2 linked regions of the Diaphorobacter ruginosibacter genome follow. The protein of the gene in region 1 interacts with the protein of each later gene in a pairwise test. Links are inferred from orthologs where the notes say so. Each region holds a gene or a part of one and is shown in the gene's direction. Other genes may lie near its edges. The genes, in order: H9K76_RS10570 and cyoB.

Region 1 (15,698 bases):
CGCCGCGCCCGCAATACGCTGCGGCGACAGAATCCACTCCAGGCTCATGATGCGAAGCGGGCCTTCCATGCGGGCGTGACGATGGCCTGCGGCAGTGGATTGCCTATCGCCACCCAGCCCTCATCCGCGTGTTCGCGAAAAACGGCAGCTATGTCATTGGCGACGGCAAACTCCATTCCCTCGCGCAACCCCAGCACAGTCAGCACCGTCGCCAATGCGTCGGCATGCATGCATTCGGCATGGTGCACGGTGACGCTCGCCAGCGCATGCTCCACCGGCCGCCCTGTCCGCGGATCGATCGTGTGCGAATACCGTTTCCCGTCGACAAGGAAGTGGTGCCAGAGGTCACCCGAGGTCGCGAGGGCGCCGTCTCGCATGCCCACGACCATGGCCTCCGGGGCGCTGTCCGCTGTGCCGACACGAATCTGCCAATCCTTGCCGTCCGGCTTTTCACCCCAACCACGGAGCTCCCCGCCGATCTCGAACAACCCGCCCGTCCAGCCTTGCAGCGCGAGCGCTTCCGCGACCCGGTCCACGGCAAAGCCCTTGGCAATGCCGCACAGGTCGAGCCGAAGTCCTCCGGGTTGAACCAGATGCCGCTGCCCAGGAGCCCAAGGCATCCGGGCAAAGCCCGCTCCGGCGAGCTGCTCGTCGATCACTGCGGATTCAGGCGGGATGCCCGCATGCGGTGCCATGGGATCGGGTCGCGGGCCGAAACCCCATAGCGACACCAGAGCGCCCATCGTCGGGTCGATGGCCCCGCCCGAGCGCCCGGCCCAATGCATGGCCGCGTCCAGCACCTGCGCAAACTCGCCGGGCAACGCCATCTCGCCTCCGGGCGGCAACCCATTGAAGCGGGATATCAGGGAGTCGCGTTCCCAATTGCTCATCTGCGCGATCACCAGGTCCAGCACGGACTGCACGGATGCCCTGGCACCGTCGAGGGATGCAAATTCCGGATTGGCAAGGCGCAGCGACCAGTTCGTTCCCATGGTCTCGCCCGAAAGCTGGTGAACACGCGCATCGTGTCGGTGCTGCAGGCCGGCAGGTGCCTGCCACCTGCGCGCGGAAAAGTCTGCAGGCGCACCGGCTTCCTCACCCGGGGGCGTGGCCGCCTTCAGTGCCGACATCTGCCAGACGCTTGCAGCGTATCGCACCCTGGGTGTTGCGGGGGAGCCCGCTACCGGCCCTGTCCCCGACTCCATTGCCGACCCGATGGCCGACCCGACTGCCGAATCCATCACTCTCAGGGCAGCACTTCCAGCGTGGCGACATAGCCCAGGCGACGCTCCTTGGCCTGAGGCACCGTGGTCTTGTCGTCCTGCGCATCCGCACTCAGCCAGAACAGGCCGGCGCGCGGGAACTTGACCTTGACCATGCCGTTGGAGTCGGCCCGAAGCTTGATGGCGCTCACACCGTCACGGTAGCGGATGCCATCGGCCACCAGTTCGACTTCCAGATTGGCGGCCGGCTTGCCGTCGAGCAGGAATCCGAACGTGGCCTCCTCGCTGCTCACCAGGTCGTTCGGATGCGTGACCGGCTTCATTTCCAGTCCCTTGCCGGTGTTGGCGATGGCGCTCGGCTTGCCAACCGACACGAAGGTCTCCATGCGGCGCACGTTCTCGGTGATGCGCACATCCTTGGCATCCGCGGGAATCTGCTTGAGGATGTCCTCGGCCGTGCCGCGCACACGCTTGGGCTGGCCATTGGCGTCCTTGTACCCGCCCATCACGCCGTTCGCCAGCATGGTCACGCGGTAGGTCCCTGGCTGCTCCGGCTTGAAGTCGAACACGCTGCGCAGCTCACCCTTGTGGGCGTTCTTCATCTCGACCGTCGCGCCATCGGGTCCGGTGACCTTGACGTTCTCGAGGCCCAGGGGACGATGATTGAAAAAAAACACGTCGTTGGAGACGGCCGCATCGACAGTCACCCAGTCGGACTTCGAGAGCACCGTGCTCGAGGGTTTGAACCACATGTCATGGGCCTGCGCGGACAGTGCGGCCAGCGCCAGGGTCGCGGCCACGATGGCGTGCTTCTTGAGCATCATTGGAGGAATCCTTTCAGACGAGTTGAGATCTTGTTGGGTTCGGGAGCGCAGCGCGCATTGCTGCCATCAGGGCTTGAGGTCGAGCTTGACCTGGCCAAGTTCCGTGCTGCCCTTGGCGGACAGGCTGGTAGCTTGCTTCACGGGCCATTCGAATGGAATCGACACGAGTTCGCGCCCGCCCACCTCGCGCGCGGCCTCCACCATCAGCTTGTACTGCCCCGGCGCCAGCTTGGGCATGGGATTCTTGCCTTCGGCGAACGACAGCGCATGCGCTCCCGCCGGCTTGGTGGGTTGCGTCACGCCATCGACCGGGAACGTGAGTTCGCGGCCGGTGCGACGCCACCACTGGCGCATGTCCTTGAGCCACTTTGTGCCCTCGGCATCGCGCTTCTTCACGTCGTACCAGACCGACAGATTGGCAGCCACGCCACCGTCTGCGTTCTCGAGCCACACAGCCACATAGGGCTTGTGGTACTCGGCCACCTGAAGCTGCGGAATGCCGACATTCACATCCAGGCCCGCTGCAACAGCCGGCAGGCCGACCACAGCGCTCAGCGCCACGGAAAATTTCAGAACCTTTTTCGCCATTTCGTTTCCGTTTCCTTCACTCAATTCGATGCGGCCGGGCATCTGCCCCCGGCCTGTGAAATCTCAATGGATCAGCAGCAGCGCCAGCAGCGCCGGAATCACCAGCCCAAGGCCGACCATCGGCCAGGTGAGCGGCCGGCGCTCCGAATGCATCTTCAGGATCAGCAGGCCCGTGATGCAGAACACCAGGCAGCCGATGGCAAAGATGTCGATGAACAGGCTCCATGCACCGCCTGTGTTGCGGCCCTTGTGCAGATCGTTGAAATAGGAAATCCAGCCACGGTCGGTGGTTTCGTATTCGATGGCGCCTTCCTTCAGATCGATGCGCAACCACGCATCGCCACCCGGACGCGGCATGGGGATGTAGGCTTCGTCATCGCTCCACTCGACTGTTCTCGCACCCGCATCGACCTTCATCTGTGTCTGGATGAAACCCCGTACTTCGCTGGGCAGCGCCACAGCGATCGAGGTACCGGCATCAGCCTTCTTCACGCCTTGGTGTACGGCCTGGAGATGCTGGAGCAACTCCGCAGGCAGTTGGCCATCCCGGGTTTCGACGCGCGGCTTCGCTTCAATCTGGCCCGCATGGTTGAGCGTGAAGCCGGTGACGGCAAACAACAGCATGCCGATCAGGCAGATTGCGGAACTGATCCAGTGCCATTCATGTAGTTTTTTGAGCCAGTACGCCCGCTGCGAAGCACCTGAGATAGCCGCCTTCATTGAAAACCTTGGTAGAAAAGCGCCGTATCGAGAGGGCGCCTGGCCACTGCAACGGCAGCCCGCATTCTAGGGGGAATACATTCTGAATAAGTATCACTTTTATTTACTTTACCTAATTGTAACAATCAACGGTAAGCATCAAGCGATCACATCGAATTAAGAATTCTTTATTTTTCAATAGATTACATCGAAAATTTCAAGTATCACATCATATTTTGGGATCCAGCATTCACCCGTACGTAACGCAAACGTAACGAGATCATGTCGATCCTGGTCGGAGGGCTATTGCGCTTCTCGCAACGACACGCCTATCTTTGCTGCGTTACACATATCCATTTTAAGAAGAATGCAGCATAATAAAAACAGTCTTTAGCTGTATTCAGTTATGAACCTGCACCAATTCCGCTTCGTACAGGAAGCCGCACGCCGCAATCTCAACCTCACCGAAGCCGCCAAGGCACTGCACACCTCGCAGCCTGGCGTGTCCAAGGCCATCATCGAACTGGAGGATGAGTTGGGCGTGGACATCTTCGCTCGCCATGGCAAGCGCCTCAAGCGTGTGACCGAGCCCGGCCAACATGTGCTCAAGAGCATCGAGCTGATCATGCGCGAGGTCACCAACCTCAAGCGTATCGGCGAGCAATACAGCGCGCAGGACAGCGGCACGCTCTCCATCGCCACCACCCACACCCAGGCGCGCTATGTGCTGCCGCTGCCGGTGGCCAAGCTGCGCGAGTCCTATCCCAAGGTGAACATCAGCCTGCACCAGGCCACACCACACGAGGTGGCGCGGATGGTGATCGACGAGGTGGCCGAAATCGGCATGGCCACGGAGTCGCTGGCAGACTACCCCGATCTCGTCACCCTGCCCTGCTATGAATGGCAGCACGTGCTGGTCATGCCCTCCAATCATCCGCTGGCGCAGCGCGAACGCATCGGGCTCGAAGACATCGCGCACGAGCCCCTGGTCACCTACCACCCCTCGTTCACGGGCCGCGGCAAGATCGACGCCGCCTTTGCCACACGCAAGCTGCAACCGCGCATCGTGCTCGAGGCGATTGATTCCGACGTGATCAAGACTTACGTGCGCCTCGGCATGGGCATCGGCATCGTGGCCGAAATGGCGATGCGCGACGACCCCGTCGGCGATCTGGTGGTTCGCCCCATGGGACACCTGTTCGGCCAGAACGTCGCACGCGTGGCTTTCAAGCGCGGCGCCTATCTGCGCAACTTCATCTACAAGTTTGCCGAGTTGCTGAGCGACCGCCTGAGCCGTGACCTGGTGATGCGTGCAATGATCGGCAATGTGAACGACTACGATCTCTGACCTGATTGACCCCGATTCCGCCTGCACCCTCCCAGGCAATGCCAAGACTTCCGCACTGCAAATGAACACCGCCAGCGCCCCTCGCACTCCCTCGTTCCCCAGCCGCCTCCCCAATGTCGGCACCACCATCTTCACCGTCATGTCGGCTCTCGCGCTCGAGCACAAGGCAGTCAACCTCGGCCAGGGATTTCCTGACTTCGCCTGCGATGCCCGGCTGGTCGATGCGGTGAACGGTGCCATGCGTGCAGGCCACAACCAGTACCCGCCGATGGCGGGTGTGCAGGTGCTGCGCGAGGCCATGTCGCAGAAGTATGAAGCGCTGCATGCGCGCAGGTACGACGCGAACACCGAGATCACGGTCACCGCGGGGGCGACCCAGGCCATCCTCACTGCCGTCCTCGCCTGCGTGCAACCGGGCGACGAGGCCATCGTGCTTGAACCCTGCTATGACAGCTATGTGCCCAACATCGAGACGGCTGGCGCGAAGGTCGTGCGCGTTCCACTCACTCCCGGTACCTTCCGCCCCGATTTCGATCTCATCGCGGCCGCCATCAGGCCGCGCACGCGTCTCATGATCATCAACTCGCCGCACAATCCGAGCGGCACGATCTGGACCGACGCGGAAATGCGACAGCTGGAAGCACTGTTGGCCCCTACCGACATCGTGCTGATCAGCGACGAGGTGTACGAGCACATGGTGTTCGATGGCCAGCAGCACCAGAGCGCCGCGCGTTATCCCGGCCTCGCGGCCCGCGCCTTCATCGTTTCGAGCTTTGGCAAGACCTACCATGTCACGGGCTGGAAGATCGGCACGGTGGCGGCACCTGCCTCCCTCACGGCAGAGTTCCGCAAGGTGCACCAGTTCAACGTCTTCACGGTAAACACTCCCATGCAATATGGCATCGCCGAGTACATGAAGGACCCGGCTCCCTATCTGCAGCTTTCCGCGTTCTACCAAGCCAAGCGCGACCTGTTCCGCGAGGGGCTGAAGGACTCACGCCTGAAGCTCCTGCCCAGCCAGGGCAGCTACTTCCAATGCGTCGACATCTCGGACGTCAGCGACCTGAGCGAAGCCGATTTCTGCCAGTGGCTCACCCGCGAAATCGGCGTGGCCGCCATCCCGCTGTCCGCGTTCTACGTGGACAAGTTCGACCAGCGCGTGGTGCGCTTTTGCTTCGCAAAGAAGGATGACACCCTGCGCGAGGCCCTGCAGCGGCTACGCAAGCTGTGACCCTTGGCAGGTCGCTGCTCTCAATGAAAAAAACCGCGCTCTGCGCGGTTTTTTTTTCAGCCCGAAAGACCTGTGCGCTCAGAATAGATTGGAGTTCATGCAGAACTCCATCAGCAACTGATCCGTGGAGATATCCAGCTTGCGCATCACCGAACGCTTTTGCGTGCTCACCGTCTTGATGCTGCGATTCAGGTCGGAAGCGATCTGCTTGAGCGGCAGGCCCCGCGAGAAATGACGCAATACCTCCAGCTCCCGGGGCGATATGGAGTGCAGGTTCCTGGAGAACATGCGCAAGTCCTCCCGATTGATCCCGGGCGGATAGTAGACCGTGCCATCGACGACACAGTTCAGCGCGGCCAGCATCTCGGCCAACTCCTGGTTCTTCAGCACAACGGCGGCCGCCCCGTAGTCGTAAAGGGAGAAGACCAACGACGGATTGACCGACTCGGAGAACACCACAAACCTCTTCTCCGAAAAATTTCGAATCAGATACTTGATGTACCGAACGCCGTCCCCATAAAGCGAGTCATCGGGCATGGTGAAATCCGTCACGACAATATCCACCGGAGTGTCTGCCCGCAGAAAACGTATCAGCTCGGTCGGGCTTTTCATGCTTGCAACAAGAGTGAATCGAGGGTCCCGATGCACGAGGTCAGTCAATGCATACAGCACAGTGGGATGATCGTCGGCAATCGCCACTCGTATCTTATTCATATTGTCCTCCCAACCCCGAAAACTCGTTTCGGCTCAGCAATTCGCCCTGGATGGCCATGCAAGCTTTAATGGGAAAAATAAAATATTTTGCGTCCTTGATCCACCGGTAATGCGAAATATTAACGATATTCTTTTTTTTGTCAGCCTTCTCTATACTAGTTTTCAAAACCATACTCCCCTCTCTTGTTTTCATGCCTACAGACCTTTATTCTTGATCGCAAATTATCGCCCTACCGTCGCATGAAACTCTTGGACTGAATTATTCACAATATTCCCCATCCAAAATTCCAATTGAATCAATTCGAAACGCCGAATCAAGCCATGGAAAAGCAGTTTCACTGCACGCGAGTATTTTGAGCGCCATCGGGACCCGAGGCCACAAGAGATTGAAGAAAAACTGAATTATCACCGTCGTCTAATTTCAAAAAATCTATCTTCCTGTGCATCCATTTTTTAACAAAGCAGTATTCACAAAGCAGAACAATCTCTGTCAATGATGAAAAATTGCTATCAAATTCCACAATCTTGCCAATGCCTCACGCCCCTGGTTTTATAAATTATCAAAATTCAAATCCGCAAGCAATCAGGCAAAAACAATCATGAAGATAGTTATCAAATAATCCATTTAAATAAGAATTATCTCAGGCGGCCACGCAGCCACAAGAGAATTAGACAAATAATTGAAATATTCAATATTAGGAAGACACCAACTCCAGCAGCTCCAAGAGCGGTGAGAGGGTCAAACACCAGCCGCGCGTTGGCATAAAAAAAGGGACCATCAAGGTCCCATTCTTTTCAGAGGTGCGGTGTGCCGCTCAATCAGCCTGCTATTCAAATAAGAACGATATCGTATTGTTCCTGCCCCATGTCGGACTCGGCGTGAAGCGATATGGGCTTGCCTATGAAGTCGGACAATCCAGCCAGATGCTGGCTTTCCTCATCAAGGAACAGTTCCACGACCTTGGGGGAGGCAATGACCTTGAACTCGCGCGGATTGAACTGCCGTGCCTCCCGCAACACCTCGCGCAGAATCTCGTAGCAGACCGTGCGCGAGGTTTTCACCTGCCCCACGCCCATGCATGTCGGACAAGGTTCGCAAAGCATGTGTGCCAGCGATTCGCGCGTGCGCTTGCGTGTCATCTCCACGAGCCCCAATTGCGAGAATCCGCCCACCATGGTCTTGACGCGGTCGCGCGCCAGTTGCTTGCGGAACTCGCTGAGCACTGCGCTCTGATGGTCTTCGCGCACCATGTCAATGAAGTCCACAATCACGATACCGCCCAGGTTGCGCAGCCGAAGCTGGCGTGCGATCGCCCCGGCGGCCTCGAGATTGGTCTTGAAGATGGTGTCGTCGAAGTTGCGGGCCCCGACGTAGCCTCCGGTGTTGACATCGATGGTGGTGAGCGCCTCGGTCTGATCGACGATCAGGTAGCCCCCTGACTTCAGGTCCACGCGCTTGCCGAGTGCCCGCGCGACATCTTCGTCAATCGAGTACAGGTCGAAGATCGGCCGCTCCATCTTGTAGAGCTGCAACTTGGCTGCGGCCGCCGGCATGAACTCCTTGCCGAAGGTCTGCATCACCGCAAACTGCTCCTTCGAGTCGATGCGGATCGACTGCGTGTGTTCGCTCACCAGATCACGCAGCACACGCTGCAGCAGGTTCAGATCCTGGTAGAGCAGCGACTTGGGAGGCTGCCGCAACGCAGCCTCGCGGATGCCCGCCCAGGTCTTGCGCAGGTAGGCGATGTCCTCGCTCAATTCCTCATCGCTTGCATCTTCGCCATTCGTGCGCAGGATGAAGCCCCCGCCCCCGCCCGTGGACTTGTCGCCCACCAGCGTCTGCAGGCGTGTGCGCAGTGCCTCACGTTCATTGAGCGGAATCTTCTGGGAGACGCCGACGTGATCGTCCTGCGGCAGGAACACGAGCAGGCGCCCAGCGATGCTGATCTGGGTGGAAAGACGCGCCCCCTTGGTGCCAATGGGATCCTTGATCACCTGCACCATCAGCGCCTGACCCTCGAATACCTGCTTTTCGATCGGCACCAGCGGCTCGGCCTTGTTTCGCATCGCCATGGGCGGCTCTCCGCCCTCGTTGCGTTGCCAGACGTCGGCCACATGCAGGAACGCCGCGCGTTCCAGCCCGATGTCGATGAACGCTGACTGCATGCCCGGCAGGACGCGCGAGACCTTGCCTAGGTAGATGTTGCCGACGAGTCCGCGCTCCAGCGTTCGTTCGACGTGCAGTTCCTGAACCGCACCGTGCTCCACCACCGCCACGCGGGTTTCCTGTGGGGACCAGTTGATGAGAATATCTTGTTGCATTGGGCTTCGCAGAATGAAGCCTGCATGATGCCTGATTCCCGCTGCCGTGGTGGCGTTCGGCCTTTCGTTGCAGGCTGCAGAAATCAGACCGGCAACACCCCTGCCGCTCGCAACAGCTGCGCGGTCTCGTAGAGAGGTAGGCCCATGATGCCGGTGTAGCTTCCATTCAGGTTGGAGACATACTGCGCCACCGGTCCCTGGATTCCATAGGCGCCGGCCTTGCCCATGGGCTCGCCGCTGGCGACATAGGCGTCGATCTGTGCCTCGGTCATGGCCGCGAACCGCACCCGCGACTCGGAGAGCGCTGCAACGCGCTTGTTGCCCACCTGCAATGCCACTGCTGTCAGCACACGGTGCTCATGGCCCGACAGCTCGGACAACATGCGCTTCGCGTCCCGGGCATCGACAGGCTTTCCATAGATCGCGCGTCCCAATGCCACCGTGGTGTCCGAACAGAGAATCGGGGCCTCGGCAAGCCCTCGCCGCGCCAGGCGCGCAACGGCGGCATCCAGCTTCAGCCCCGTCACCCGCTCCACGTAGTCCACCGGCAACTCGCCCGGAAGCACCTCCTCGATGGCCTCGGCGTCCTCCTGCTGGTCGTCACCCTCATTGGGCAGGAGCAGCGAATGCCGCACCCCCAACTGCTCCAACAACTGGCGGCGGCGAGGACTTTGCGAGGCAAGGTAGATGAAGTCGGGCATGGGCTGTGGCCTGGATATGGGCGGATGACAATGAGCGGACGCGTGTCGCTATGAGGGCGCTCATTCTCGATGATACGGATGGCCGGCGTTGACCGACCAGGCACGGTACAACTGCTCGATGAGCAGCACGCGCACCATGGCGTGGGGCAGCGTCAGATCGGAAAGCCGGATCCTTTCATGGGCCGCCTGCCTGAAGGCCGGATCCAGCCCGTCCGGCCCGCCGATCACCAGCGCCACGTCGTCACCGCTCAGCTGCCAATCCTTCAGGCGCTGCGCCAGAGCCTTGGTGGTGAGGTTGGTCCCGCGTTCGTCCAGCACAACGATACGCGTGCCGCGCGGGATGGCAGCCTCGATGCGCTCGCGCTCGGCCGCGTACAGGGTCTCCAGCGACTTGGAGCCCCGCGGCTCTGTCTTGACGGCCTTGAGCTCCACCTTGATTTCATGTGGGAAGCGCTTGGCGTAGTCGTCATAGGCCGTCTGCGCCCAATCGGGCACACGCTGGCCCACGGCGACAATCAGAATCTTCATGGTCTTTCAGCCTTCCAAAAACAAAGGAGGCCTGCCGCTTGCACGGCAGAACCTCCTCAGGTCACGCAGCCGCGAAATCAGGCCTTGCGCGCGGGTGCCTTGCGTGCAGGAGCCTTCTTGGCAGCGGCAGGCTTGGCTGCGGGAGAAGCCTTCTTGTTGGCGCTTGGCTTGTTCACCACGATGGTCTTCAGGGGCGCTGCCTTTGCTGCCGCTTTCTTGGCGACCGGCTTGCGGGCAGCGGGCTTGGCCGCGGATGCCGAGGAAGCGGTCTTCTTTGGAGCCGCAGCCTTCTTGGCAACTGCTGGCTTGGCCGCTGCCGACTTGCCCGTCGACTTGGCAGCAGGCTTTGGCGCTGCAGTGGTCTTGCGTGCCGGGGCCTTCTTTGCTGCGGGCTTCTTCTTGCCCTCGTCGGATGCATCTTCCGATGCCGTCACGCGGCGCGGCTTGGCCGCACCGATCTTCATGCGCACGGGAGTTTCGCCCCAGATCTCTTCCAGGCGGTAGTACTGGCGGATGGCCGGCTGCATGATGTGTGCCACGGCCTGGCCGCAGTCGACGATGATCCACTCGCCGTTGTCCTCGCCCTCGACGCGAGGCTTGGAGAAACCGGCTTCCTTGACGGCGTCGCGCACGCTGGCCGCCAGCGCCTTGGTCTGCCGGTTGGAGTTGCCGGTGGCGACAATCACGCGCTCGAACAGCGGCGAGAGTTGCTCGGTGTTGAAGACCTGAATATCGACGGCCTTGACGTCCTCCAGGCCATCAACAATGGCGCGCTGGAGCTTGGTAACGTCTTTCTTGGCGGCAGATTCCGATTTGGTGGAAGTGGTCATCAGGTTGGTTCAATCGAATGGAATGAGGAGATCAATATAGCGCGCCCGCGCGGCAAAGGGCAACAGGACTGCAACCCGGGCGTGATCGATGATCTCTGGATATGAGGTATTGGAGATTGCGTGCGATGTGATTCAGCACTGCAAAGAGTTGAAAATTATAGACAAACGGCGTTTTGGGCGTTTTGGGCGTTTTGGGCGTTTTTCGTGCTTCGTAGCGTGTTGACGCTCTCAGAGCCATTCCCGCCGCTGCAGGAAGTACTCTGTCAGCTGGGCCTCGGGAGAGCCCGGCTCGGCCTGCCGCTGATACGACCAGCTCACGAGAGGTGGCATGGACAGGAGAATCGACTCCGTACGCCCGCCGGATTGCAGGCCAAAGTGCGTCCCGCGATCCCATACGAGGTTGAATTCGACATAGCGCCCCCGGCGATAGAGCTGGAAGTCACGCTCGCGCTCGCCGTAAGGCATGTCCACGCGGCGTTCCACGATGGGCAGGTAGGCCTCGAGGAACGCATCGCCCACGCTTTGCAGCATGGCAAAACTCCGCTCCAGGCCGAGCTCCGAGAAGTCGTCGAAGAAGATGCCGCCCACGCCACGCTGCTCGCCGCGATGCTTGTTGCAGAAGTACTCGTCGCACCACTGCTTGAAGCGCGGATAGAGATCTTCACCGAAGGGCTGCAGCGCGTCGCGGCACACGGTGTGAAAGTGCACAGCGTCGTCATCGAAGCCATAGTACGGCGTGAGATCCATGCCGCCGCCAAACCAGCAGACCGGCTCGCCGTCGGGCCTGGCCGCCGCAATCATGCGGACGTTCATGTGCACCGTCGGCATATAGGGGTTGCGCGGATGAAACACCAGGGACACACCCATGGCCTCGAACGGCGCACCGGCCAGTTCGGGTCGGTGCTGCGTGGCGGAAGGTGGCAGTTGCGGCCCCTTCACATGCGAGAAACCGCAGCCGGCGCGCTCGAACACGCGACCGTTTTCCATGATCCGGGTGATGCCGTCGCCCTGCAGGCGCTCCTCGCTGCCCTTATGCCAGGCGTCGGAGAGAAAACGGGCTCCACCCTGATCCGTCGGCCCCTCGATGGCCTCGAGTGCCGCCGTGATGCGGGCCTGCAGGCCAAGGAGGTACTCGCGCACCCGGTGCACAGGGGCATCCGGACTCGGTGCTGAAGATGGCTGCATCAGGCGGGGTGCTTCACGGCGCGATGACCGATATCCCGGCGGTACTGCGCGCCGTCGAAATAAATGCCTCGGGCCACGTCATAGGCTCGCTGCTGGGCTTGCTTCACGTTGTCAGCCAATGCCGTAACGCACAGCACACGTCCGCCGCTGGTACGCAGCACGCCATCGACCAGCTCGGTTCCGGCGTGGAACACCATGGCGTCTTCCACTTCCTGCGGCAGGCCGGTGATCGCATCGCCCTTGCGAGGAGACTCGGGATAGCCGTGCGCAGCCATCACCACGCCCAGCGCAGTACGGCGGTCCCATTGCAGTTCGACCTGGTCGAGCTTGCCATCGACGGCCGCAGCCAGCAAGTCCACCAGATCGCTCTTCAGGCGCATCATGATGGGCTGGGTTTCGGGGTCGCCCATGCGGCAGTTGAATTCCAGCGTCTTGGGATGCCCCTTGGAGTCGATCATCAGCCCCGCATACAGGAAGCCCGTATACGGGATACCGTCCTTTTCCATGCCGCGCACGGTCGGAAGGATGATCTCGCGCATGGCACGCGCATGCACGTCGGCCGTGACCACGGGTGCGGGCGAATAGGCCCCCATGCCACCCGTGTTCGGCCCCTGGTCGCCATCCTTCAGGCGCTTGTGATCCTGGCTGGTGGCCAGCGCGACCACGTTCTTGCCGTCGCTCACCACGATGAACGAGGCCTCCTCGCCATCGAGGAATTCCTCGATCACGACACGTGCACCGCCCTCGTTGTGGGAGACGCCGTACTTGTTGTCGACCAGCATGAAGTCGACCGCGTCATGGGCCTCCTGCACGGTCGTGGCGACCACCACGCCCTTGCCGGCGGCGAGGCCATCGGCCTTCACCACGATCGGCGCGCCGAGCTTGTCGATGAAGGCATGCGCCGCCATCGGATCGGTGAATGTGTCGTACGCCGCCGTGGGGATGCCATGGCGCTTCATGAAATCCTTGGAGAACGCCTTGGAGCTCTCGAGCTGGGCAGCCGCCCGCGTCGGACCGAAGATGCGCATGCCATGGGCGCGGAATTCATCCACCACGCCGGCAGCCAGCGGTGCCTCGGGGCCGACCACGGTCAGGTTGATCTTCTCGTTCTGCGCCCATGCGCGCAGCTCAGCGGGGTTGCTGATCGGCACGTTGACGAAGTCGGGGTGCAAGGCCGTACCACCGTTGCCCGGGGCCACGTAGACCTTGGAGACCTTGGGTGAGCCGTTGAGCTTCCAGGCCATTGCGTGTTCTCGGCCGCCGCCACCAATCACGAGGACTTTCATTTTCTTGTCATTGCCTCTCACAACTCGGCGTTGTGATAGACCTCTTGTACATCGTCCAGATCTTCCAGGACATCCAGCAGTTTCTGCATGCGTGCAGCGTCGTCGCCTTCGAGTGCGATCGACACATCGGGGCGCATGGTCACGTCGGCCAGTTCGGCCTTCAGTCCGGCGGCGTCGAGCGCTTTCTTCACGGCTTCGAAATCACCCGGTGCCGTCAGCACCTCGATCGCGCCCTCCTCGTCGGCGATCACGTCCTCGGCGCCCGCCTCGAGCGCCACGTCCATGACCTTGCCCTCGTCCGTTCCCGGCGCGAAGATCAGCTGACCCACGTGCTTGAACTGGAACGCCACAGAGCCGTTGGTTCCCATGTTGCCACCGTACTTGCTGAAGGCATGACGCACTTCCGCGACGGTTCGCACGTGATTATCGGTCATTGTGTCAACAATGATGGCCGCGCCGCCGATGCCGTAGCCTTCGTAGCGAATTTCCTCGTACGTTACGCCTTCGAGGTTGCCCGTTGCCTTGTCCACGTTGCGCTTGATGTTGTCAGCGGGCATATTGGCAGCCTTGGCCTTGTCAATAGCCAGACGCAGGCGGGGATTCGCATCGGGGTCGCCGCCGCCCTGGCGGGCCGCGACCATGATTTCACGGATGATGCGAGTCCAGATCTTGCCGCGCTTCTCATCCTGGCGACCTTTGCGGTGCTGGATGTTCGCCCATTTACTGTGTCCTGCCACAGGGAGTCCTTCTGATTTAATAATCTACTGCCCGTGATTTTACTTTTGACTTCGAATCCCTACTTTCTCGATCATCGCCATGGCTGAACCTCTACTCATCGCACAGCACGACTCCGTCCAATGCCAATTGTTGCCGGGGCTTGCCAACCGCCACGGCCTGATCACCGGCGCCACCGGCACCGGCAAGTCCGTCACCCTGCAGAAGCTGGCCGAGGAGTTCTCCCGCATCGGCGTTCCGGTGTTCCTGGCCGACGTGAAGGGCGACCTCACCGGCATCAGCCAGACCGGCAGCATCGGGGAGAAGATGGCGGCCACGCTCAAGGAGCGCGGGCTGCCTACTCCGGAACCTCTGGCCTGCCCCACCACGCTGTGGGACGTCTTCGGCGACCAGGGCCACCCCGTGCGCGCCACCATCTCGGACATGGGCCCGCTGCTGCTGGGCCGCATGCTGGACCTGAACGACACCCAGATGGGCGTGCTCAACCTGGTGTTCAAGATCGCCGACGACAACGGCATGCTGCTGCTCGACCTGAAGGATCTGCGCGCCATGCTCACCTACGTGGGCGACAACGCAAAACAGTTCACGACCGAGTACGGCAACATCAGCTCGGCCAGTGTGGGAGCCATCCAGCGCGGGCTGCTTCAGATCGAGCAACAGGGCGGCGACAAGTTCTTCGGCGAGCCGATGCTCAACATCCAGGACTTCATGCAGACAGTGTCCGGCAAGGGGGTGATCAACATCCTGGCGGCCGACAAGCTCATGAACTCGCCCCGCCTGTATGCCACCTTCCTGCTGTGGATGCTGTCCGAGCTGTTCGAGCAGTTGCCCGAAATCGGCGATCCGGAGAAGCCCAAGCTGGTGTTCTTCTTTGATGAAGCCCACCTGCTTTTCAACGAGGCACCCAAGGCGCTGCTCGAGCGCATCGAACTCGTCGTGCGGCTGGTGCGCTCCAAGGGCGTGGGCGTGTATTTCGCCACGCAGAATCCACTCGACATTCCCGACAGCGTGCTCGCACAGCTTGGCAACCGTGTACAGCACGCGCTGCGTGCCTTCACCCCACGCGACCAGAAGGCGGTCAAGGCCACGGCCACGACCATGCGCCCCAACCCCGGACTCGACATCGAGGCTGCGATCACCGAGGTGGGGGTTGGCGAGGCGCTCATCAGCTTCCTGGACCCCAAGGGCCGACCCACGCCAACCGAGCGCGTCTACGTGATTCCGCCGGGAAGCCAGATCGGCCCGATCACACCCGAACAGCGCAAGGCCCTGATGAGCAGTTCGCTGGTCGCGGGCATCTACGACACCACCGTCGACCGTGAATCCGCCTACGAGATGCTGCGCGGTCGCGCCGACGGGCAGGCGGACAACGCCTCCGTCATCAAGGGTCAGGCAGGCCAGGCGGGCGCCGACAGCGGCATCATGGGCGAACTCAGCAATGTGCTGTTCGGCAGCACCGGACCGCGCGGCGGCAAGAAGGAGGG
Region 2 (15,699 bases), 710 kb from region 1 along the record:
GTACCGCAGCCGCCACGAGTCGCTCGTGGAAAAGGTCAGCTCGCGCGAGTTCGAGACCGCGTTCGGCACCTTCACCGCGCATGCCTTCCACGAAGCCACCAGCAATGCGGTGCACCTGGCGCTGGTCAAGGGCTCATGGGACGAGGATGATTCCGTGCCCGTCCGCGTGCACGAGCCGCTGTCGGTGCTCGATGCCCTCGAAATCAACCGCTCCATGCATTCATGGGGCCTGCAGCCCAGCCTCGAATACATTGCGAAGCAGGGCCGCGGCGTGGCCGTGCTGCTGAACTGCGGCGAAAGCGGCGAGCAACTGCTGGAGCAATTCGACGGCAAGGCACGCGCAGCCCACGCACCCGAGCGCGGCCGCATGGACCTGCGCACCTATGGCGTCGGCGCGCAGATCCTGCGCGAATGCGGCGTCAAGAAGATGCAGCTGCTCGGCCAGCCGCGCCGCATGCCCAGCATGACGGGCTACGACCTCGAAATCACCGGATACATTCCCAAGGACTGAACACCATGCAAGGCGCAGAAAAAGGCACCCACAACACCCTGGACGGCGATGGACTGACCATCGGCATCGTGCAGGCCCGCTTCAACGAAGGCATCACCAACGCATTGTTCGATGCCTGCCGCAACGAACTCATCGCGCTCGGCGTGAACGAGGACAACATCGACCACGTGACGGTTCCCGGCGCGCTCGAAGTGCCGCTCGCGCTGCAGGCCATGGCCCATCGCGGCGAGTACGATGCACTGATCGCCCTCGGCTGCATCATCCGCGGCGAGACCTACCACTTCGAGCTGGTGGCCAACGAATCGGGAGCCGGCGTGACACGCGTGGGCCTCGACTACGACCTGCCGATCGCCAATGCCATCCTGACCACGGAAAACCTCGAGCAGGCGATCGCGCGCCAGACCGAGAAGGGTGCGGACGCCGCACGCGTTGCCGTTGAAATGGCACAACTGATGTCCGATCTTGCCGTCGATGACGGCGACATGGACCTCCTCATGCACGGAGAGCAGGACCCACAATGAGCGAACTGACCGCACCCCGCCCTCCCCGCCAGCCGCGCAAGGGCATGACCAGCACCGGCGCACGCAAGGCCGCATCCAAGTCGGGCCGCAGCCGCGCGCGCGAGTTCGCACTGCAGGCGCTGTACCAGCACATCGTGAGCGGCAACGACGCCACGGCCATCGACCATTTCACGCGCGACCTGGCCGGCTTTCACAAGGCCGACGCCGCGCACTACGACGCACTGCTGCACGGCTGCATCAGCACGGCGCAGGACCTGGATGCGCTGATCGAGCCCAAGCTCGACCGCAAGCTCACGGACATCTCGCCGATCGAACATGCGGTGATGTGGATCGGCGTCTATGAATTCCTGCATTGCATGGACGTGCCCTGGCGCGTCGTGCTCAACGAGTGCATCGAGCTCGCCAAGGAGTTCGGCGGCACCGACGGCCACAAGTATGTGAACGGCGTGCTCAACGGCCTCGCGCCGCAGCTGCGCGCGCTGGAAGTGGCAGCGGACAAGAAGAGGGGACCGGAGTCCGATCTCGATTCCGAGCCGGCGCCCGCGCAGGATTGACCGCCCCGGTCGCTCGATTCCTCTCCCCTTCGGGACAGGACAGGGGTGACGGAGAATGCACCGGGCCCGCGACAGTGCCGGTGCCGACTGCAGAACTCCCGTCTCCCCCGCCCTCTCCCGCAGTCCTGAGAGGGTGACGTCCGGCTTGCCGCTCCGGCACCTTGAAACGAACCACAGCCCATTGAAGCCGAGAAGGCTTCATACCAGGAAGCCACCAGCTACTTCAATGAAATTCTCTTCTCGCGCCGAACGCATCGAACCCTTTTACGTGATGGAAGTGGCCAAGGCCGCGCAGGCCCTCGGCCGCGAAGTCGCCGGCACGGACCATCCGATGATCTTCCTGAACATCGGCGAGCCCGATTTCACCGCACCGCCACTGGTGCAGGAAGCCGCGGACCGCGCCGTGCGATCCGGCATCACGCAGTACACCAACGCACTGGGCCTCGAAGCGCTGCGCGAGAAGATCAGCCAGTGGTACCTGGACCGATTCGGCGTGAACGTTGCGCCGAATCGCATCGTCGTCACCGCCGGTGCCTCCGCCGCACTGCAGCTCGCCTGCCTCGCGCTCATCGAGCATGGCGACGAGATCCTGATGCCCGACCCGAGCTATCCCTGCAACCGCCACTTCGTGAGCGCGGCCGAGGGTACGGCCGTGCTGATTCCCACCACCGCTGAAGAGCGCTATCAGCTGAGCGCCGACAAGGTCGAGGCGGCCTGGGGTGCCAAGACACGCGGCGTGCTGCTCGCGTCGCCCTCCAACCCCACCGGCACGTCGATTGCACCCGATGAGCTGCGCAAGATCCACAAGGTGGTCAAGCAGCGCGGCGGCATCACCATCATCGACGAGATCTACCTCGGCCTGTCCTACGACGAGACCTTCGGCCAGTCGGCGCTGGCGATCGATGACGACATCATCAGCATCAACAGCTTCAGCAAATACTTCAACATGACGGGCTGGCGCCTGGGATGGATGGTCGTTCCCGAGGCCATGGTGCCCGTCGTCGAGCGCCTGGCACAGAACCTGTTCATCTGTGCGAGCACGATCTCCCAGCATGCGGCACTCGCCTGCTTCGAGGAGGACAGCATCGCCGAATACGAGCGCCGCCGCGCGCAGTTCAAGGCGCGCCGCGACTACTTCATCCCGGCCCTCGACGCGCTGGGCCTGTCGGTGCCCGTGATGCCCGATGGTGCGTTCTACGCATGGGCCGACTGCACGCAGGCTGCACAGAAACTGGGCGTGAGCGGCAGCTGGGACTTCGCGTTCGAGCTGATGAAGCGTGCGCACCTGGCCATCACGCCGGGGCGGGACTTCGGCACGGCCGACACCGGCCGCTTCGTCCGTTTCTCGACCGCCAATTCGATGACGCAACTGCAGGAGTCGATCCGGCGACTGCAGCAACTGATCGGCTGAGTCGGGCGAGGCCCGGTCCACCGAATTCATAAACAAGGTCAACACATGGCATTCGAATGGCCCGTCAGGATTTATTGGGAGGACACTGATGCAGGCGGCATCGTGTTCTACGCCAACTACTTGAAGTTCTTCGAACGCGCCCGCACCGAGTGGTTGCGCTCCAAGGGATTCCAGCAGCACACCATGCGGGAACAAACGGGCGGAATGTTTGTCGTAACCGGTGCCGACCTGCGGTACCACCGCCCGGCCCGGCTCGATGATGAACTGATTGTTACTGCCGCTGTCAGCGAAATGGGCAGAGCATCGTTAACAATAGGACAGAAGGCGCTTCTCAAGCCAGCGCAGATGAATCAGGCAACCCCTCCCTCCCTGCTGTGTGAAGCCACCATCCGCATCGGCTGGGTGGATGCAGCCACCATGCGTCCTTCGCGAATTCCTGGCAATCTTTTGGAACAACTCTCATCATGAATCAAGACATGTCCATCGCGAGCCTGGTGCTCAATGCCAGCTGGGTGGTTCAACTCGTCATGCTGCTGCTGCTCGGCGTATCCGTCGCCAGCTGGGCCGCCATCTTCCGCAAGATCACCGCGCTCAAGCGCGTGAAGTCGCTCAACGATGAATTCGAGCGCGATTTCTGGTCCGGCAACTCGCTCAATGATCTCTACGCCAGCGCCGCCCAGAACGCCAAGCAGGCCGGCCCGATGGAACGCATCTTCGCCAGCGGCATGCGCGAATACCAGAAGCTGCGCGAGCGCCGCATCAGCGATCCGGGCACGCTGCTCGACGGCGCCCGCCGCGCCATGCGCGCGAGCTTCCAGCGCGAGATGGACGTGGTCGAGTCGAGTCTTTCGTTCCTGGGCTCGGTGGCCTCGGTGAGCCCGTACGTCGGCCTGTTCGGCACCGTGTGGGGCATCATGCACGCATTCACGGGCTTCGCCGGCATGGAGCAGATCACGCTCGCCACCGTGGCGCCCGGCATTGCCGAGGCACTGGTGGCGACCGCCATCGGCCTGTTCGCGGCCATTCCGGCGGTGATCGCCTACAACCGATTCGCACGCGACATCGACCGCATCGCCACCCACCAGGAGACCTTCATCGAGGAGTTCTCCAACATTCTCCAGCGCAACCTGGGCGGCCAGACCGGCTCCGCCTCGAACCACTGAAACCCGAGGAGTCCGCACATGCCCGCAATGGCCTCCCGCAGCGGATCCCGGCGCCGCTCAATGAACGAGATCAACATGGTTCCGTTCATCGACGTGATGCTGGTGCTGCTCATCATCTTCATGGTGACCGCGCCGATGATGACGCCAAGCGCCGTCAATGTTCCATCCGTCGGGAAGGGCGACAAGACCCCCAAGACGTTTGGTCAGGTGATCATCGAAAAAGACGGATCCATCCAGCTCAAAACTGATGGCAACGAACGCACTGTCTCGCTCCAGACGCTCGGCACTGCCGCCCGCAACTGGCAGAAGGATCAGCCTGAAGACACGCCCGTGATGATCGCCGCCGACAAGACCGTCCCCTATGAGTCGGTCGTCAAGGCCATGGATGCGCTCAACCGTGCCGGTGTGCAGCGTGTCGGCCTCATCGTGAAATCCACAGGCGGCTGACCTCAAGAAGGCCGGAATCCTCCAAGAGCTGAATGCAAGCAACCAACGATCGCGACCAGTTTGCCCCGCCCCGTCCACCCGGACGTCGGCGTGCGATTTCGCTCGCCGTACTCGCGCACGCCGCTTTGGTCGGTGCGCTGTTCTGGGGACTGAACTGGAAGAAGAGTTCCGACGCCCCCGCTGTCGAGGCTGAACTCTGGTCTGCCCTGCCGCAGCAGGCGGCCCCTCGCGCGGCAGCACCGCCCCCTCCACCCCCCACGCCTGAACCCAGGCCGACGCCCGCCCCGCCGCCCGAGCCCGTGAAGGCCCCTCCGCCCCCACCGCCGCCGCCCGCCCCCGCACCGAAGCCGACGGTGCAGGACACGCGCGCCGCCGATATCGCTCTGGAAAAAGAAAAAAAGCGCAAGGAAGCCGAGAAGGCCCTGCAGAAACAGCAGGAAGAGAAAGAGCGCAAGGAGAAGGAACGCAAGGAAAAGGCCGAGGAAGAGCGCAAGGAAAAGCTGGAGCAGCAGAAGAAGGACAAGGCCGAAAAGGAAAAGGCGGAGAAAGCCGAGCGCGAGAAGGAGCGCAAGGAACAGCTCGAGAAGGAAAAGAAGGAAAAGGCGGAGCAGGAAAAGAAGGACAAGGCCGCCAAGGCCGAGGCCGACCGCAAGAAGGCCGCCGAGGACAAGCGCAAGGCCGATGCCGCCAAGGCCTCGGAAGCCGCTGCAGCCAAGGCGGCCGAGGCACAACGCCAGGAGAACCTGCGCCGCATGACCGGCATGGCGGGAGCGACCGGCGGCGCCACCGCAACAGGCACGGCAACGCACAGCTCCGGCCCGTCGGGTGGCTACGCGGGCAAGGTCGCTGCCAAGGTCAAGCCCAACATCACCTTCTCGGAGAACATCCCGGGCAACCCGCGCGCCGAGGTCGAGGTTCGCACGTCTCCCGATGGCACCATCGTGGGCACGCGCATCACCAAGTCGAGCGGCAATGCTGCCTGGGACCAGGCCGTGCTGCGCGCACTCGAGAAGACCGACACTCTGCCCAAGGACGTCGATGGTCGGGTGCCGCCGTCGTTGACGATCGGTTTCAGGCCTAACGACTGATGGGCTGGCTGATCGCGGTGTGAAGCCGAACCCTATCGGGACGGGATTGCGGGGGCTCTTATCTTGTTGAGTTCCTGTTTTCTTGTTTCAGGGCGGAGGCCGGGAGTGCCCCCGGCGGGGCAGTCCCGGCCTCCGCCCTAAAAACCAGAAAGCAGAAACCCGATAAGCCCCGAACTCCAAGAAGAAAGAAAAAGCCGGGACCAGCCCGGCTTCCGTAAATGAGAAGGAACCGCCCAAGGCAGCCCCCTTCACCCTTCAATTGTCACGCTGCTCCAGCACCCGATTGATACGCAACGCCAGCAACGTGCACACCACAGCGGACAGCAGGTAGAGCGAGACCGCCCCCAGCCCCCACTTGGCCGAGAGACCCAGGGCAACCAGCGGTGCGAAGGCAGCGCCGATCAACCATGCCAGATCGGTGGACAGCGCAGCACCCGTATAGCGGAAGTCACTGGTGAAGTTGTTGGTCACCGTACCCGAGGATTGGCCATAGGACAGGCCCAGCAGGATGAAGCCGATCAGGATGAACGCGTTGTTGCCCACTGCGCCGCCCTTGAGCATCCACGGTGCAATCAGCGCATACAGGCCGATCATCACCGCCATGGTGCCCAGCAGGTTGCGGCGGCCCATCTTGTCGGCAATCACGCCCGAGATCACGATCGCGCCAGCGGCAAGGATCGCGCCCATGATCTGCACCTCCAGCACGTCCACCACGGATTGCTGGGAGTACATCGAGATCCACGACAGCGGGAACACGGTCACCAGATGGAACAGCGCCAGGCTGGACAGGGCGGCGAAGGCGCCCAGCAGCACGTTGCGGCCCTGGCCGCTCATCACCTCGGTCACGCTGACGGGCTCCAGCTCGCTGGCCTGCAGTGCATCGGCATAGGACTGCCCCACCACCAGTCGCAGGCGGGCAAACAGGGCCACGACGTTGATCGCAAAGGCGACGAAGAAAGGATAGCGCCAGCCCCAATCCAGGAACTCGCTCACCGGCAGGCTGCTGTACAGATAGGCGAACAGCGCGGCGGCGATGATGAAGCCCAGCGGCGCGCCGAGCTGGCCGATCATCGCGTACCAGCCGCGCTTGTCCCGGGGCACACCCATCGCGAGCAGCGAAGGCAGTCCGTCCCATGATCCGCCCAGCGCCAGCCCCTGGCCGATGCGCAGTGCGATCAGCACGACGATTGCGGAGGAGCCCACCGAGTGGTAGGTCGGCAGGAAGGCCATGCCCACCGTGCACACGCCCAGCGTGAACATGGCAAGCGTGAGCTTGGTGCCGCGCCCCCAGCGCCGCTGCACCGCCATGCCGATGGCCGTGCCCACAGGCCGCGCCACGAAGGCCAGCGCGAAGATGGCGAAGGCCATCAGCGTGCCGTCCAGGCGCGACATGAAGGGGAACAGGGTGAACGGAAAGACCAGTACGCAGGCGATACCGAATACGAAAAAATCGAAATACTCGGACGACCGGCCAATGATCACGCCGACGGCGATTTCATTAGGGGTGACGTCCTCATCCGTGTGGGCACGCGAAAGAGAGTTGGCGTCTTCATTGCGAGGCACGGGAAATGCTACGGAACCGCTGCTCATCTAAATGCTCCTTCTCCAAAGGCCTGACTTTCGGTGAAGGTCCACGGGGGTCGGCGCTCGTGCCCGCCGACTTTTCGTGAACCTGTTCGACGTTCTACACCTGGGTTTTGGTCGCCACAAGTACGCAAACACCGACATTTTTGAAGGGAAAACCCTAGATGTTTGTCAGCCTTTGTCTATTTTGAGGTGACAAAACGCATGTAAGTCCTTGTCCCACTTGATGTTGGACAAAATGCCCCATCGATATATTTGGTAACCGGTTTACAGTCACGGATGTCCAGTAATCCGCGTTAACACTCAGGGGACTAACCCTGATGGCGCGCTTTTGTCCATTCCAAGCATGTCTAAAACCAAGGAAACCCGCATCCCGGCATGGCTGGGTGCGGCAGCTTTGACAGCCCTTCTCACGGGCTGCAGCAAGGCTGTCGTGCTCAATCCTGCTGGCGATATCGCAGCGCAACAGGGGCAACTGGTGATCACAGCAACCCTGCTGATGCTCATCATCATCGTCCCTGTGATCTTTCTGACTCTGTTGTTCGCCTGGAAATACCGCCAGTCCAACACGGAAGCCCGCTATGAACCCGAATGGCACCATTCGACCAGCCTCGAACTGGTGATCTGGACCGTTCCGCTGCTCATCATCATCGCGCTGGGTGCGCTGACCTGGATCAGCACCCATAAGCTCGATCCGTATCGTCCGCTGGATCGCATCTCCGAGACCAAGGCACTCGACCCGAACGTCAAGCCGCTCGAGATCCAGGTGGTTTCCCTGGACTGGAAGTGGCTGTTCTTCTATCCCGAGCAAGGCATTGCGACGGTGAACGAAGTGGCTGCGCCGGTGGATCGCCCGATCCTCTTCAAGCTGACCTCCTCCAACACCATGAACGCGTTCTACGTTCCCGATCTGGCCGGCATGATCTACACGATGCCCGGCATGCAGACCGAGCTGAACGCCGTGATCAACAAGGAAGGCGAATTCAAGGGCATGTCCTCGCACTACAGCGGCGCGGGCTTTGCCGGCATGACATTCAAGTTCAAGGGCCTCTCCGACGAGGACTTCGGCAAGTGGATCGCGAAGGCGAAGACCGAAGGCAAGCCGCTGGACTCCGCGACCTACCTGAACCTGGCCAAGCCCAGCGAACGCAACCCCGTCGAGCGCTTCTCGGCCGTGGATGAGGGCCTGTACAACAAGGTGCTCAATCGCTGCGTCGAAGAAGGCAAGATGTGCATGCACCACATGATGGCCATCGACGCCGCAGGTGGCGAAGCCTACCTCAAGGCTGCCGGCCTGAACCTGCCACAGGACGTGTGCACGGTTCAGAACGCCGACAGCGTCGTTGCACTGCTGGATTCGCAGCGCACCCAAGCTGCTGCTGCCGTGCAGTAACGAAGAGAAGTTAGAGAGAAGACTCAACATGGTGTCTGAACAATCAACCACCCCCGCGCACTGGCTGCTCGGTCGCATCACATGGGACCAGATTCCCATGACGCACGAGCCCATCGTGCTCTACACCTTCATCGCCGTGGTGCTCGGCGGCCTCGTCGTGCTGGCCGGCCTCACCAAATTCCGCCTCTGGGGTCCGCTCTGGAAGGACTGGATCTGCTCCATCGACCACAAGAAGATCGGCATCATGTACATGATCCTCGGTCTGGTCATGCTCCTGCGCGGTTTCGCCGATGCGGTGATGATGCGCCTGCAGCAGTCCATGGCCTTCGGCGAGAACATGGGCTACCTCCCTCCGCACCACTACGACCAGATCTTCACTGCCCACGGCGTGATCATGATCTTCTTCGTGGCGATGCCTTTCGTGACGGGCCTGATGAACTATCTGGTGCCGCTGCAGATCGGTGCGCGCGACGTGTCGTTCCCGTTCCTCAACAACTTCAGCTTCTGGATGACCACCGGCGGCGCGGTGCTGGTGATGATCTCGCTGTTCCTTGGCGAGTTCTCCACCTCCGGCTGGCTGGCGCTGTCCAACCTGGGGCACCAGAACCCCGGGACGGGTCTTGACTACTACATCTGGGGCCTGCAGGTCGCCGGTGTCGGTACGACGCTATCCGGTATCAACCTGATCGTCACCATCATCAAGATGCGCGCACCCGGCATGAACCTGATGAAGATGCCCGTCTTCACCTGGACCGCCCTGTGCACCAACGCGCTGATCGTCGCCTCGTTCCCGGTTCTGACCGCAGCCCTCGTCCTGATGTCCCTGGACCGCTATGTCGGTACGCACTTCTTCTCGAACGACTTCGGCGGCAACCCGATGCTGTACGTGAACCTGATCTGGATCTGGGGCCACCCCGAGGTCTACATCCTGATCCTGCCCTGCTTCGGCGTGTTCTCGGAAATCGTGGCCACGTTCTCGCGCAAGCGCCTGTTCGGCTACACCTCGATGGTGTACGCGACGGTCTGTATCACGATCCTGTCCTACCTCGTGTGGCTGCACCACTTCTTCACGATGGGCTCCGGCGCCTCGGTGAATACGTTCTTCGGCATCACGACGATGATCATCTCGATCCCGACGGGCGCGAAGATCTTCAACTGGCTGTTCACCATGTACCGCGGCCGCATCCGCTTCACGGTGCCCATGCTGTGGACCATCGGCTTCATGGTCACGTTCGCCATCGGCGGCATGACCGGCGTGCTGCTGGCCGTTCCGCCTGCCGACTTCGTGCTGCACAACTCGCTGTTCCTGATCGCCCACTTCCACAACGTGATCATCGGCGGCGTGGTGTTCGCCGTGTTCGCCGGCATCAACTACTGGTACCCCAAGGCGTTCGGCTACCGTCTCAACGAGTTCTGGGGCAAGGCATCGTTCTGGTTCTGGCTGGTCGGCTTCTGGGTTGCGTTCACGCCGCTGTACATCCTCGGCCTGATGGGCGTGACGCGTCGTGCCAACCACTTCGAGGATCCTTCCCTGCAGATCTGGTTCATCATCGCCGCCTGCGGCGCCGCACTGATTGCCGCCGGTATCGGCTGCTTCTTCATCCAGCTGTTCGTGAGCTTCCTGCAACGCGACAAGCTGCGTGACGTGACGGGCGACCCATGGGATGGCCGCACGCTGGAATGGGCCACTTCGTCGCCCCCTCCCCAGTACAACTTCGCGTTCACGCCCGTGGTGTATGAAATCGACGCCTGGACCGACATGAAGAAGCATGGCTACAAGCGTCCGCTCTCGGGCTTCCAGTCGATCCACATGCCGTCCAACACGGCTGCGGGTATCGTGATCGCCGCGCTGTCCACAATCTTCGGCTTCGCGATGATCTGGCACATGTGGCCGCTGGCGATAGCCTCGTTCGCCGCGACCGTGCTGGCCTCGATCATCCATACGTTCAACTACAAGCGTGACTACTACATCCCCGCATCCGAAGTGATCGCGACGGAAGAACTTCGCACGCAACAGCTTGCCCGTGCAAGCCATGCATAAGGCGGAGACCAACGCAATGTCATCCACATCGATCCATCACCACAGCAGCGCCGCTGCGAACGCCGCCCGCGAGTACCACCTCGCGGAGGAACCCCACCCAGAGAACGGCACCGCGCTGGGCTTCTGGCTCTACCTGATGAGCGACTGCCTGATCTTCGCAGCGCTGTTCGCCACCTGGGGCGTACTCGGCACCAGCTATGCCGCGGGCCCCACGGGCAAGGAACTGTTCGATCTGCCGCTGGTCGCCATCAACACGGCCTTCCTGCTGCTGTCGTCCATCACCTTCGGCTTCGCCATGCTGCAAAAGCAGCAGAACAAGCTGGGCGGCACGCTGTTCTGGCTGGCCATCACCGGCCTGTTCGGCCTGGCGTTCCTGGGCGTGGAACTGTATGAGTTCTCCCACTTCATCCACGAAGGCGCGGGCCCCACACGCAGCGCGTTCACCTCGGCGTTCTTCACGCTGGTGGGCACCCACGGCCTGCACGTGACCTTCGGCCTGATCTGGCTCGTGGTGCTGATGATCCAGCTCTCCAAGCACGGCATCAACCCCGCCAACAACCGCCGCCTGATGTGCCTGTCCATGTTCTGGCACTTTCTGGACGTGGTCTGGATTGGCGTCTTCACGTTCGTTTATCTGATGGGAGCACTTTGATGAGCGCAGCTGCACACAACCACGCTGGTCATCATCATGACGACCACAGCCACGACCACCACGATGACGGCCCGCACAGCACGTTCTCGGGCTACATGACGGGCTTCATCCTGTCGATCATCCTCACGGCGATCCCGTTCTGGCTGGTCATGGCCGACGTCATCACCAACAAGAAGACGGCCGTGCTCGTGCTGGGCGCCTTCGCGGTGGTGCAGATCGTCGTCCACATGATCTGCTTCCTGCACATGAACGGCAAGATCGAGGGCGGCTGGACGCTCCTGTCCACCATCTTCACGATCATCTTCGTGGCCATCGGCATTGCCGGTACGCTCTGGGTGATGTTCCACATGAACACCAACATGATGCCGCAGCACGTCTCGCCGGAAGCACCGCCGGCGCAGAGTGCCCCGGCCACTCATACACCTTGACGAACCACGTCACCCCGCAGGGCGCCGGCAGGCGCCCTGCCCTCTCCAAGGCGATTCTCACGGTGGTGGGCATCGCCTTGTTTTTTGGCTTCGTCACGCTCGGCACATGGCAGGTGCAACGCCGGGCATGGAAGCTCGATCTGATGGAGCGCGTGGAAACGCGTCTGCATCAACCACCGATTTCCGTCTCACAGTTTGCAGGTACGGGTCCGTCCGGCGACATCGCGGAGCAGCATGCCTACCAGCCCGTGTTCGCACAGGGCCGCTGGCTGGCGGACAAGACCGTGTTCACACAGGCCCTCACCGAACTCGGTGCGGGCTTCTGGACCATCACGCCGCTGGCCCTGAATGATGGCCGCATCGTGCTGGTCAACCGCGGCTTCGTGCCGGAAGGCCAGCGCGCGGCCGTCGTGCAGCCTGCGGGCGGCGCGGACAACCTGCCCGGCGAGGTACGCGTCGAAGGGCTGCTGCGTGCGAGCGAGCCCGATGGCGGCTTCCTGCGCAGAAACGATGCCGCAAGCGGCAAATGGTACTCGCGCGACGTGGTGGCCATCGGCCATGCCATGGGCCTTGCCGACGTGCAGCCCTGGTTCATCGACCTGGGTATTCCGGCCAACGCGCACGTGAATGCGGATACGCCCCTGCCCGCTTCGGCGATGCAGGGGCCATGGCCGCGCCCGGGCATGACCGTGGTGAAGTTCCACAACAGCCACGCCGTCTACATCTTCACGTGGTACAGCCTCGCGCTCATGGTGCTGCTGGCCGCCTGGCTGGTGGTGCGCCACGAGCGCAGGAAGGCTGCAGGCAGCCTCGGCGCGACACACGACGACTGATTTGGCGACAATCCAGTCCCATGAACAGCGCCATTGACACCACCGGCATTCCCGCGCGCGCGATGCGCTCGCCGCGCACGCATGCGGGCCTGAAGAACCTGCACCAGCTCATCCAGCTGCGCTGGATCGCCGTGGTCGGTCAGATCTTCACGATCGAGGTCGCGCACTACTCGCTGAACCTGCGCCTGCCCGTGCAGGAGATGCTGATGGTCGTGGGCTGCCTCGCCGTCTTCAACGTGGTGAGCATGCTGCGCTGGCGCACGGGCCGCGGCGTACGCAACGTGGAGCTGTTCCTGGCGCTGCTCGTGGACGTGGCGGTGCTCACCGTGCAGCTCTACCTGAGCGGGGGCACGACCAACCCGTTCGTGTTCCTGTACCTGCTGCAGATCGCACTCGGGGCCATGCTGCTGCGTGGCGGCTACATCTGGACCATTGTCCTGGTCACGACCGCGTGCTTCTTCATCCTCTCCACCCATCATGTGAACCTGCCGCTCGCGCATGACCTGATCCGCGGGCTGGCCAGTCCCTACGTCCTCGGCCTGCTGGTGTGCTTTGTGCTCAACGCGATACTCATCGTGGTATTCATCACGCGCATCGCTCGCAACCTGCGCCAGCGTGACGCGCGCCTGGCTGCGGCGCGCCAGCGGGCGAGCGAGGAAGAACATGTGGTGCGCATGGGCCTGCTGGCCTCGGGTGCCGCGCACGAGCTCGGGACTCCCCTGTCCACGATGGCCGTGATTCTGGGCGACTGGAAGCGCGACCCGTCGGTCGCGAAGAACACGGTGCTCCTCGAGGAGATCGCCGAAATGCAGGTGCAGGTACAGCGCTGCAAGACCATCGTGAGCGGCATCCTGCTGTCCGCCGGTGAGGCGCGCGGCGAGGCTTCCGCCGAAACGACGGTGTGCGAGTTCCTCGACACGCTCGCGGAGGAATGGCGCCGCACCCGCTACGTGCAGACCTTCATCTATGAAAATCATTTCGGCGCGGACAGCCCCATGGTCTCCGATGCCACATTGCAGCAGATGGTTTTCAATGTGCTGGACAATGCACGCGACGCCTCGCCGCACTGGGTGGCGCTGGCTGCGGAGCGCACACAGACGGCCCTGATGATCACCGTGTCCGACGATGGGCCTGGTTTTTCAGCAGACATCCTGGCCCAGTTCGGCAAGCCCTACCAATCGAGCAAGGGCCGCCCCGGCGGAGGCCTGGGCCTGTTCCTCGCGATGAACGTGGCTCGCACGCTCGGCGGCAGCGTGCAGGCGCACAATCGCAAGGATGGCGGTGCAGTGGTCAGCATCTCGCTGCCGCTGGCAGCCATCATCCTGCCCGAGACAGAAGACGACCCCGCCGAAGAAGACGATCCCCATGCAAAACCCTGACGTTCACACTCCCGACACCGCAGGCGACCTGGAAGGTGAAGAACGTCTGCTGCTCATCGTCGAGGACGACGAGGCCTTTGGCCGCACGCTGGCGCGCTCGTTCGAGCGCCGCGGCTACACCGTGCTGCATGCCGACAGCCTGGAGCAGATGGAGGTGCTGTTGCAGGCGCAGACCCGCGCACCGGGCTATGCCGTCGTCGACCTCAAGCTCAAGGGCGAGGCCACGGGCCTCACCTGCGTGCGCAGGCTGCATGCGCTCGATGAGGACATGCTGATCGTGGTGCTCACGGGCTATGCCAGCATCACCACAGCGGTCGAGGCGGTGAAGCTCGGTGCCTGCCACTACCTGGCAAAGCCCTCGAACACCGACGACATCGAGGCCGCCTTCGGCCTCACCGAAGGCAACGAGGACATCGAGCTCACCAACCGCTCCAGTTCCATCAAGACGCTGGAATGGGAGCGCATCCACGAAGTGCTCGCCGAGACCGGATTCAACATCTCGGAAGCGGCGCGCAGGCTGGGCATGCACAGGCGGACGCTGACACGCAAGCTGGAGAAGCGGCGGGTGTAGGAGCGCTCGCGCATCAAAGCGCGTCTTCGGGAATGGTGCGGCTGACCGCCAGTTCGGAATTGCGGTAGCGGGGATCGTGGCTCACCTCAGTGCCCAGCCATGGCAGCGCCGGCACGGGATGATCCTCCGAGGGCAACTCGACCTCCGCCACCACAAGCCCCTGCAGCTCCTTCTCGAACACGTCCACCTCGAACGTCAGCCCGCCGACGGGAACGAGGAATCGCATCTTCTCGATCCGCCCGAGGCTCGCAAAATCGGCCAGCAGCGACTGTGCGTGGTCCAGCGGAATCTCGTATTCGAATTCCGCACGCGAGAGGCCCCTGGTCTTACCCTTGAGCGTCAGGAATCCCTTGTCGCCCGCCACGCGCACCCGCACGATCATGCCGTTGTCCGCCAGGTATCCCTGCGCCATCCTCGTACCCCGCAGCCCCTGCAGGATGGACATGTCGCGGACGAGGAACTTGCGTTCGATTTCGGTAGGCATGGCGTGTCGATCTCCGGTTGAACCACGGCACCACAACACAGGTGGGCCGGCGCGCCACTCTACACAGAAATCAGTGCTCAGCGCGCGATCATCGATGCACCCAGCAGCATCAGCCCCACCATCAGGCATCGCCTGAACCATACGGGAGACAGGCGCGAGCGCAGCCAGGTGCCTGCCTGCATGCCGCACAGCGCCGGGATGAGCAGTGCGGCGGACCACCCCACGTCGCCCGCACTGAAGCTGCCGTTCCAGGCGAGCCCCGCCGCAAGCGCCAGCGTCGAGACGGTAAAGCACAGGCCCATGGTCTGGATCAGCGCATCCCGCTGCATGCCCAGTGCCTGCAAATAGGGCACGGCCGGCACGACGAACACCCCCGTACCCGCCGTGACGCCCCCGGTCACCGCGCCCATCAGGGGGCCCATCCAGCGCTCGGTGCCGGGGGAGACATGCCACTGCGCACCCGACAGCGCCCAGCCCGCATAGACCACCAGGGCGACGCCCAGGGCCACATGGGCCCAGGCGCCGGCCGGTGCGCCGATCAGGAACGCGCCCAGGGCCGTCCCCGCGCAGATTCCCGCCTGCATGGGCCACATGCGGTCAAATACCCCGCCCAGCATGCTCCAGGGCCGCATCTGCCAG

Evidence for each region.
Region 2: the proteins of H9K76_RS10570 (region 1) and cyoB interact in binary tests that used the Escherichia coli proteins (3 or more experiments, as listed by UniProt). The link is inferred for Diaphorobacter ruginosibacter from one-to-one orthologs.

Annotation. Positions count from the first base shown.
Region 1 is NZ_CP060714.1:2,330,567-2,346,264, reverse strand. Bases 3,851-6,828 are described here. They hold H9K76_RS10570 (pyridoxal phosphate-dependent aminotransferase), read left to right. Parts: upstream 3,851-4,743; coding sequence 4,744-5,913; downstream 5,914-6,828. Other genes in these bases: H9K76_RS10565 (response regulator), read right to left, coding at 5,992-6,627; H9K76_RS10575 (CysB family HTH-type transcriptional regulator), read left to right, coding at 3,851-4,682. Outside these bases: H9K76_RS10600 (sulfite reductase subunit alpha), read right to left, coding at 1-69; H9K76_RS10595 (FAD:protein FMN transferase), read right to left, coding at 45-1,130; H9K76_RS10590 (DUF4198 domain-containing protein), read right to left, coding at 1,247-2,047; H9K76_RS10585 (DUF2271 domain-containing protein), read right to left, coding at 2,114-2,635; H9K76_RS10580 (PepSY-associated TM helix domain-containing protein), read right to left, coding at 2,699-3,355; more of H9K76_RS10575, read left to right, coding at 3,741-3,850; rng (ribonuclease G), read right to left, coding at 7,459-8,949; H9K76_RS10555 (Maf family protein), read right to left, coding at 9,033-9,650; 23S rRNA (pseudouridine(1915)-N(3))-methyltransferase RlmH, read right to left, coding at 9,711-10,178; rsfS (ribosome silencing factor), read right to left, coding at 10,256-11,008; hemF (oxygen-dependent coproporphyrinogen oxidase), read right to left, coding at 11,237-12,193; purD (phosphoribosylamine--glycine ligase), read right to left, coding at 12,193-13,479; H9K76_RS10530 (YebC/PmpR family DNA-binding transcriptional regulator), read right to left, coding at 13,497-14,216; H9K76_RS10525 (helicase HerA-like C-terminal domain-containing protein), read left to right, coding at 14,296-15,698. UniProt on the Escherichia coli protein: Shows aminotransferase activity with methionine and histidine as substrates, and to a lesser extent also with phenylalanine.
Region 2 is NZ_CP060714.1:1,624,199-1,639,897, reverse strand. The notes cover bases 8,263-11,241. They hold cyoB (cytochrome o ubiquinol oxidase subunit I), read left to right. Parts: upstream 8,263-8,769; coding sequence 8,770-10,713; downstream 10,714-11,241. Other genes in these bases: cyoC (cytochrome o ubiquinol oxidase subunit III), read left to right, coding at 10,730-11,241; cyoA (ubiquinol oxidase subunit II), read left to right, coding at 8,263-8,672. Also shown: ribBA (bifunctional 3,4-dihydroxy-2-butanone-4-phosphate synthase/GTP cyclohydrolase II), read left to right, coding at 1-511; ribH (6,7-dimethyl-8-ribityllumazine synthase), read left to right, coding at 517-1,032; transcription antitermination factor NusB, read left to right, coding at 1,029-1,586; H9K76_RS07450 (pyridoxal phosphate-dependent aminotransferase), read left to right, coding at 1,813-2,997; ybgC (tol-pal system-associated acyl-CoA thioesterase), read left to right, coding at 3,043-3,465; protein TolQ, read left to right, coding at 3,459-4,160; H9K76_RS07435 (ExbD/TolR family protein), read left to right, coding at 4,179-4,607; cell envelope integrity protein TolA, read left to right, coding at 4,640-5,695; H9K76_RS07425 (MFS transporter), read right to left, coding at 5,951-7,285; more of cyoA, read left to right, coding at 7,626-8,262; more of cyoC, read left to right, coding at 11,242-11,365; cyoD (cytochrome o ubiquinol oxidase subunit IV), read left to right, coding at 11,365-11,793; H9K76_RS07400 (SURF1 family protein), read left to right, coding at 11,790-12,626; H9K76_RS07395 (ATP-binding protein), read left to right, coding at 12,647-14,005; H9K76_RS07390 (response regulator transcription factor), read left to right, coding at 13,992-14,576; H9K76_RS07385 (CYTH domain-containing protein), read right to left, coding at 14,590-15,060; H9K76_RS07380 (sulfite exporter TauE/SafE family protein), read right to left, coding at 15,138-15,699. UniProt on the Escherichia coli protein: Cytochrome bo(3) ubiquinol oxidase is the terminal enzyme in the aerobic respiratory chain of E.coli that predominates when cells are grown at high aeration.